Ancylobacter polymorphus: one gene and its partner. The protein of the gene in region 2 interacts with the protein of the main gene of each other region in a pairwise test. Links are inferred from orthologs where the notes say so. Each region holds a gene or a part of one and is shown on either strand. Other genes may lie near its edges. The genes, in order: K9D25_RS14555 and ileS.

Region 1 (3,184 bases), 1.9 Mb from region 2 along the record:
AGCGTGTCCGCCGAATTGTAGTAGCGCACCCGCCAGACGCCCGCTGTGGCCGTGGCATCGATGCGGCAATTGCCATAGCCGCGCGAGAGGATGGTGATCCCTCCCCGCCCCAGCCCCGCTTCGATCAGGGCGAGGTCTTCCGGCGTATGGGGCAGCAGGCTGAGATTGATCACATGCGGCAGGCCGCCGGGGCGGCGCTCGCGGCTCTTGTGCACGATTTCGGTAAGAATGGCGGGGGCGTTGACCACGCCGCGACGCGGCCGCGCGACATAATCGAGGTCCACCGGCCAGTCGCGCGGAAAGGCCCGCACCAGCGCCCCGCGCGGGAAGGGCGCGATGTCGATGCGCTCGCGCGTGACCGGCGCCGCGCCGGGCGCGGTGGCGGTCGCCCGCAGCCGCCACACGCCGGCGCAACTGGCTTCCTGTATCTCGATGCGCTCGCCGGGCACCTCGACCACGATGGCGACCTCGCCCTCCCCCAGCGTCTCGTCGACCAGCGCCCGGTTCTCCGCATCCAGCGCATCGAGCGCGACGGTGGTGGAGCCGCTCAGTGTCCACTGCGCCAGCGCGGCGCGGATCGCCTCCAGCGTCGCCAGCGCGGGGGCAAAGCGGGCGGGGTCGTCGACTTCGGGCAGATGTGCCTCATAGATGCGCATGCCGGAGGGCATGGCGAGATAGGCGAGACCGTCGGCCTCCTCGCCCGGCTGGCTGCCGGCGCCGTAGCCGATGGGGGGAACCGTCGCGAAGGGAATGGACGACATGGCGGGCCTCAATGGCTGGCGGCGGGACGGGCGAGGACGGCGGAGAGGCGTTCGAGGAACTCGTCCCAGTCGCGCATGCGCGAGAGCGAGCCGAGCGGCCGCCCACCGCGCAGTACGACGATAGCCGGCAAAGCGATGCCGCCGAGCTGCTCGCGCAGTTGCTTCTCATAGGCCGGCCCGGCCACCGCGCCGCCCATGGTGGCGGAGGCACCGAGCGCGCCGACCAGTTCCGGCAGCACCACGGCGATATCGGGCGTCTCCATATGCGCCTTGCCGTGGGCGGGCAGGAACAGCAGGCTGTCGCCCGCCGGCAGCGCGGCGGCAGCCTCCTCCTCGCTGTCGAGATAGGGATAGCCGAGCGTGGTGGTCAGGCGTGCCACGAGCGGATGGAGCGTGTCGGGGGTCATGAAGTCGGCTCCGGGCGGGAAGCGGCGAAAGGGGCGAGATGGGCCGGCAGGGTCGGTTCGCGGCCGACGAGGTCGGCAAAGGCGTGGTCGATGGCGGCGGCATCGCCGCTCAGGGCAGCCGCGACGGCGTCCAGCGCCTGCGCGATCAGGTGCGCCTCCTCGGCGTCGAGCCGGCGGCGGCCGGTGCCGAGAAAGGTCAGAACATGGTCGCCCGGCCGCGCCTCCGGCAGCAGTGACACGTCGATGAGCTCAATCTCCTCGCCGCGCCGACACTGGGCCGCATGGCCGTCGACGCTGAGGATTTGCATGGGGATGCCGAGGCACATGGGGCGGCTCCTAGCGCCAGCCGGCAAGCACGCGCGCATCGCCGATGCGGCAGGCATCCTCGGCGGCCGGGCGGCCGGCCTCATAGGCCTCGCGGCTAATGGCGGGCGGGGTGAAGCCTTCCACTGAACGGCGCGGCGGCAAGTCCACGCCGAATTCGTCGGCGAGGAGGCCCAGCACCACGGCCAGCGCCGGCTCGACCTGCGCGGCGATGGCGGGGGTGAGCCCGCCGCCATAATCGTCCAGCCGCTCCGGCTGCACGCCGACCAGTCGCAGGCGCGAGGGGGCGCATCCACGCAGTTGCAGCAGCGCGAGCACTTCCTGGAAGCCGGTTTGGTGCAGACTCACCTTGCGGGCGCCCAGCACCGCCGGCACCTCATCGTCGCGCAGCTGCTTCAGCGTCGCCGGCGGCAGGCCATAGTCGATGGCGTCGACGATGATGACCGCGTCCGCCTCTTCCAGATAAGGCAGCAGGTAGAGACCCTGCGTGCCGCCATCGAGCGCGGTAACGTGTTCGGGCAGCTCGTAGCGCGCCTGCAATTCCTCGATGACGCGGACGCCGAAGCCCTCATCCGCCCACAAGATGTTGCCGATGCCGAGTATGAGAATGCGTTCGTCGGCCATGAGCGACGTCTCCCCGAAGCGACTTTTCCGTTCCCTAGGCGCGAGCGGTCTGATCGCCGCTCTTTTGAATATCTCTCAATTCAAACCGCGTGCCACTCGGCGACCCATCCATTAAGTCGTTGGCGATCTTATCGAAATCGGCGGAGCTATGGACGCAGGCAATTACAGACTGGAAGGGTTCCTTCCAATTTTCGCCAGAAACGGAAGTCTGTCATCCAGGTAAAAAGAAGGGCGCAGCCGAGGCCGCGCCCTCAAAGCCGGCCTGTCCCCGCAGGCCGTATTCCGGGAAGGACCGGAATCTCAGTCGGGATCGTCATCCTTGAAGGTGCGCACGCCCGAGACCATCGTCGAGACGATGGACTGGCGGGACATGATGTCCTCGCGGATCGCCGCATAGACGTGGATGATGATGAACAGCAGGATCGCCCACATGCCGAGACGGTGCCAGGTGTGCACGTCGAGGCTGCCGCCGAGCAGCGGGATGACCCAGCCGAACAGATGGTCCTGCCAGCTGCCCGGCCCCGCCCCCTCGGAATAGAGCGCGAAGCCGGTGACGATCATGAACACCGAGCCCACGCCGATGGCCCAGAACATGGCGAACTGCGCCAGCGGGTTGTGGCCGACATATTTCTTCGGCTTGGATTCGAGGAAGAAATACCACCGCGCCTCCTCAAACAGGCCGCGCCAATAGGCCCGGCTCCAGAACGGCAGAATGAACAGCTGCCGCGCGTGGTGATTGCCGACGAAGGCCCAGTAGATGCGGAACAGGAAGCCGACGGCGAAGATGTAGCCGGCGGAGAAGTGCAGGAAGCGGATCGTGCCCATCAGATAATGCTGGCTCGCCTCGCCCGACAGCGTCGGGAGCGGCTGGCCGATGAGATAGCCGGTCAGCGCGAGCACGCTGATCGCCGCCGCATTGGTCCAGTGCCACAGGCGCACCGGCGCCTCATAGACATAGACGGCACTCACCCGGCCGACCGGCTCGCCGTCGATGGTGGCAGGTACGGCGGGCGCGGCGTGGAGGGAAGCGGGGTCGATGCTGGTCATCGCCGCCTCCCCTCAGCGCAC
Region 2 (3,946 bases):
TTGTCGGTGCGCGCCAGCCAGAACCAGAACAGCACCGCCGCCGCCAGCTTCACCCCGCCGAGCACCCACCAGCCCTCGGCGCCCAGCGAGAACAGCCCGTAGCTGATGCCGGTGTTCCACGCCCAGACGATGTCGAGGAAAGGCGCCACCTTCACGATGCCGTCCGGGCCGAAATCCACCCCGTGCAGCACGGCGAGCTTGGAGCCCTGGTCGATCGCCAGCGCGGCGAGCGCGAACAGCGCGCCGGTCAGCGTATGTGGGCCGGCGAGGCGGAGCGACACGCGCGCGCTCACTCCGCCGCCCGGCGGGCATGGGCCAGTTCGCGCAGCGCCTGCGCGTCGCGCGGGGTCACGTCGGGATAGTCCGCCTCCGTGCCCACCAGCGGCGAGATCTTCCAGGAGCGGGCGCATTTATGCCCCACCGCCCGGTTCGGCACGACCGCGACGCCCGGCACGTCCGGCAGGCGGAAGGCGTCGGCCGGGCCCTCATCCGGCATCAGATGCGCGTCGGAGGTGATGCACACTTCCGCCAGATCGACCGCGCTCACCGCGGCGAACAGGTTCGGGTCGGAGACGTGGATCACCGGCGCCGCTTCCAGCGAGGAGCCGATGCGCTTGGCCGCGCGCTCCACTTCCAGCGCGCCGAGCACGACGCGCCGCACCAGGCGGATCTTGCGCCACTCATCGGCCAGCACCGGGTCGCGCCATTTCGCCGGCGTGTCGGGGAAGGTCTGAAGATGCACCGAACCGGTCTCGGAGGGGAAGCGCGCCAGCCAGGTCTCCTCCGCCGTGAAGGGCAGAATCGGCGCCAGCCAGACGACGAGCCGGTTGAACACCTCGTCGAGCACGGTGAGGCAGGCCCGCCGCGTCACCGAGGAGAGCGGGTCGCAATAGAGCGCGTCCTTGCGCACGTCGAAATAGAAGGCCGAGAGTTCGCTGGTCATGAAGGCGGTCAGTGCCGCGTTCACCCGCTTGAAGTCGAAGCCGGCATAGGCCTCGCGCACCACGCCGTCGAGCTCGGCGAGGCGGTGCAGCACCATCTTTTCCAGCGCCGGCATGTCGGCGAAGGCGACGCGCTCGGCCTCGCGGTAATGATGCAGCGAGCCGAGCAGCCAGCGCAGCGTGTTGCGCAGCTTGCGATAGGTCTCGACCGTGGTCTTGAGGATTTCCGGCCCGATGCGCAGATCGTCGGAATAGTCGGAGGCGCACACCCACAGGCGCAGAATGTCGGCGCCGGAGTTCTTGATCACCTCCTGCGGGGCGACGACATTGCCGACCGATTTCGACATTTTGCGGCCCTGCTCGTCGAGCACGAAGCCATGCGTCAGCACCACGTCGTAAGGCGGGCGCCCGCGCGTGCCGCAGCTCTCCAGCAGCGAGGAATGGAACCAGCCGCGATGCTGGTCCGAGCCTTCGAGATACATCACCCGGTCCGGCCCGCCATTGAAGGCGCGGTCAGCCTTGAGGTCTTCGCGCACTTCCAGCGTGAAGGCGTGGGTGGAGCCTGAATCGAACCACACGTCGAGAATGTCGTCGACCTTGGTCCATTCATTGGAACTGTAATCGGTGCCGAGGAAGCGCTGGGCGGCGCCTTCCTTGTACCAGGCGTCCGCCCCCTCGGTGGCGAAGGCCTCGGCGATGCGGGCATTCACCTTCTCGTCGCGCAGGATCTCGACCGTGCCGTCGCCCCTGTCCTTGACGAAGACGGCGATCGGCACGCCCCAGGCGCGCTGGCGCGAGACCACCCAGTCCGGCCGGTTCTCGATCATGCCGGTGATGCGGTTCTGGCCGGAGGCCGGCACCCATTGCACCCCGGCGATGCCGCCGAGCGCGCGGGCGCGCAGCGTGTCGCCACTGGCGCTGGAACCGTCCGCCGCCGCGATGTCCTTGTCCATCGCGATGAACCATTGCGGCGTGTTGCGGAAGATGATCGGCGCCTTGGAGCGCCAGCTATGCGGGTACTGGTGCTTCAACCTTCCGCGCGCCAGCAGCTTCTCGGCGCCCATCAGCGCCTTAATCACCGCATCATTGGCGTCGCCATCCTTGCCCTTGTCGTCCATGACGCGGGCGCCGGCGAAGAGGGGCACATGGTCGTAATAGCGCCCGTCCGGGCCGACCGTGTGCGGCACCTCGCCCAGATGGGCGGACATATAGAGGTTGAAGTCGTCGGCGCCGTGGCCGGGGGCGATGTGGACGAAGCCGGTGCCGGTGTCGTCGGTGACGAAATCACCGGGCACCACGGGCACGCGGAAATCGAAATAGCCCTGCGCGCCCTCGACGCCGTTCAACGGATGGGCGCAGACGAGATGCGTCGGGTCGACCTCCTTATGGCGTTCGTAAGCCGTGACGCGGGCGGCCTTGAACACCTCTTCCGCCAGCTTGTCGGCGAGGATGAAATGCTCGCCCACCTTGGCCCAATTGTCGTGCGGCGCCTCCGTCACCTCATAGACCGCATAGGTCACGTTCGGCGAGAAGGCGATGGCGCGGTTGCCGGGGATGGTCCAGGGCGTGGTGGTCCAGATCACCACGCTGGCGCCCTCATAGGAGGGGAACAGGTGGATGTCGGCGGCATCCTCCGGCGGCTCCAGCCCCTTGGGCAGGCCGCCGGCGGTGGCGGCGCTCTTGCGATAGCCGGTGACCGGGAATTTGACGAAGATCGTGGTCGACTGGTGGTCGTGATACTCGACCTCGGCCTCGGCGAGCGCAGTCCGCTCCACCACCGACCACATGACCGGCTTGGAGCCGCGATAAAGCAGGCCGTTGCCGGCGAATTTCATGATCTCGCGGGCGATCTGCGCTTCCGCGTCATAGCTCATCGTCACATAGGGGTGCGACCAGTCGCCCTCGACGCCGAGCCGCTTGAACTCGGCGCGCTGCACGTCGATCCAGCCCTCGGCGAAGGCGCGGCATTCCTGGCGGAACTCGACGACCGGCACCTCGTCCTTGTTCTTGCCCTTGGCGCGGTACTGTTCCTCGATCTTCCATTCGATCGGCAGGCCGTGGCAGTCCCAGCCCGGCACATAGTTGGAATCATGGCCGAGCGCGCCTTGGGAACGCACCACCACGTCCTTCAGGATCTTGTTGAGCGCGTGGCCGATATGGATGTTGCCATTGGCATAGGGCGGGCCGTCATGCAGCACGAAGCGCGGGCGGCCGGCGCCGGCCTTGCGCTGCTGGCCATAAAGGTCGATCCGCTCCCAGCGCGCCAGCAGCTCCGGCTCGCGCTGCGGCAGGCCGGCGCGCATGGGGAAATCGGTCTGCGGCAGGAACAGGGTCGCGGAATAGTCGTGCGCCGTGCCCTCGCCGGCCGGCTCAACCGACGTTTCGTTCCCGTTGCGACCATCGCTGTTGCGGCTCGTCATGACGCGCTCCTTAAGCCTTCGCGCCCGGTTTAAGCGCAGCGCCGGGCGCGTGCAAGGGAGGGCGGGGAATGCGCCCGCTCAGCCGGGCGTCACCACAATCTTGCCGAAGGCGCCGCGCTCCAGATGATCGAGCGCCGCCGGCAGCTCCGCCAGCCGGTAGCGCCCATCGATGACCGGCCTCAGCCCCGTCGCGTCGACCGCCCGCACAAGATCCTCCAGCGCCCGGCGGTGACCGACGCCGATGCCGTTGAGGGTGAGCTGCTTCAGCATCAGCGGGCCGAGCGGCAGCGCCGCGTCGAAGCCCTCGATGACGCCGATCTGGGCGATGCGCCCGCCGATCGCCGCCACTTCCACCGCCCGGCCGAGCGCCGCGCCGCCGGCCAGCGCGAGGACATGATCGGCGCCGCGTCCGCCGGTCGCCGCCCGCACCGCGTCCACCCAGTCGCCTTGCCTGCGGTCAATGAAGATGTCGGCACCGAGCGCCCGGGCGCGCTCCCGCTTGGCGGCGCTGCCGGAGACCACGATGACCTGCGCGCCCATGGCCTTGGCGATCTGCGCCCCGAACAGCGCGACGCCGCCGGTGCC

The links.
Region 1: the proteins of ileS (region 2) and K9D25_RS14555 interact in binary tests that used the Escherichia coli proteins (3 or more experiments, as listed by UniProt). The link is inferred for Ancylobacter polymorphus from one-to-one orthologs.

What each region holds. Positions count from the first base shown.
Region 1 is NZ_CP083239.1:3,088,379-3,091,562, reverse strand. Bases 311-3,184 are described here. They hold K9D25_RS14555 (HyaD/HybD family hydrogenase maturation endopeptidase), read right to left. Parts: upstream 2,117-3,184; coding sequence 1,505-2,116; downstream 311-1,504. Other genes in these bases: K9D25_RS14545 (nickel-dependent hydrogenase large subunit), read right to left, coding at 3,176-3,184; cybH (Ni/Fe-hydrogenase, b-type cytochrome subunit), read right to left, coding at 2,417-3,163; K9D25_RS14560 (HypC/HybG/HupF family hydrogenase formation chaperone), read right to left, coding at 1,165-1,494; K9D25_RS14565 (hydrogenase), read right to left, coding at 770-1,168; K9D25_RS14570 (hydrogenase expression/formation protein), read right to left, coding at 311-761. In the rest of the region: more of K9D25_RS14570, read right to left, coding at 1-310.
Region 2 is NZ_CP083239.1:1,144,996-1,148,941, forward strand. What follows is about bases 90-3,725. They hold ileS (isoleucine--tRNA ligase), read right to left. Parts: upstream 3,362-3,725; coding sequence 290-3,361; downstream 90-289. Other genes in these bases: lspA (signal peptidase II), read right to left, coding at 90-281; K9D25_RS05400 (zinc-dependent alcohol dehydrogenase family protein), read right to left, coding at 3,440-3,725. Outside these bases: more of lspA, read right to left, coding at 1-89; more of K9D25_RS05400, read right to left, coding at 3,726-3,946. UniProt on the Escherichia coli protein: Catalyzes the attachment of isoleucine to tRNA(Ile). As IleRS can inadvertently accommodate and process structurally similar amino acids such as valine, to avoid such errors it has two additional distinct tRNA(Ile)-dependent editing activities.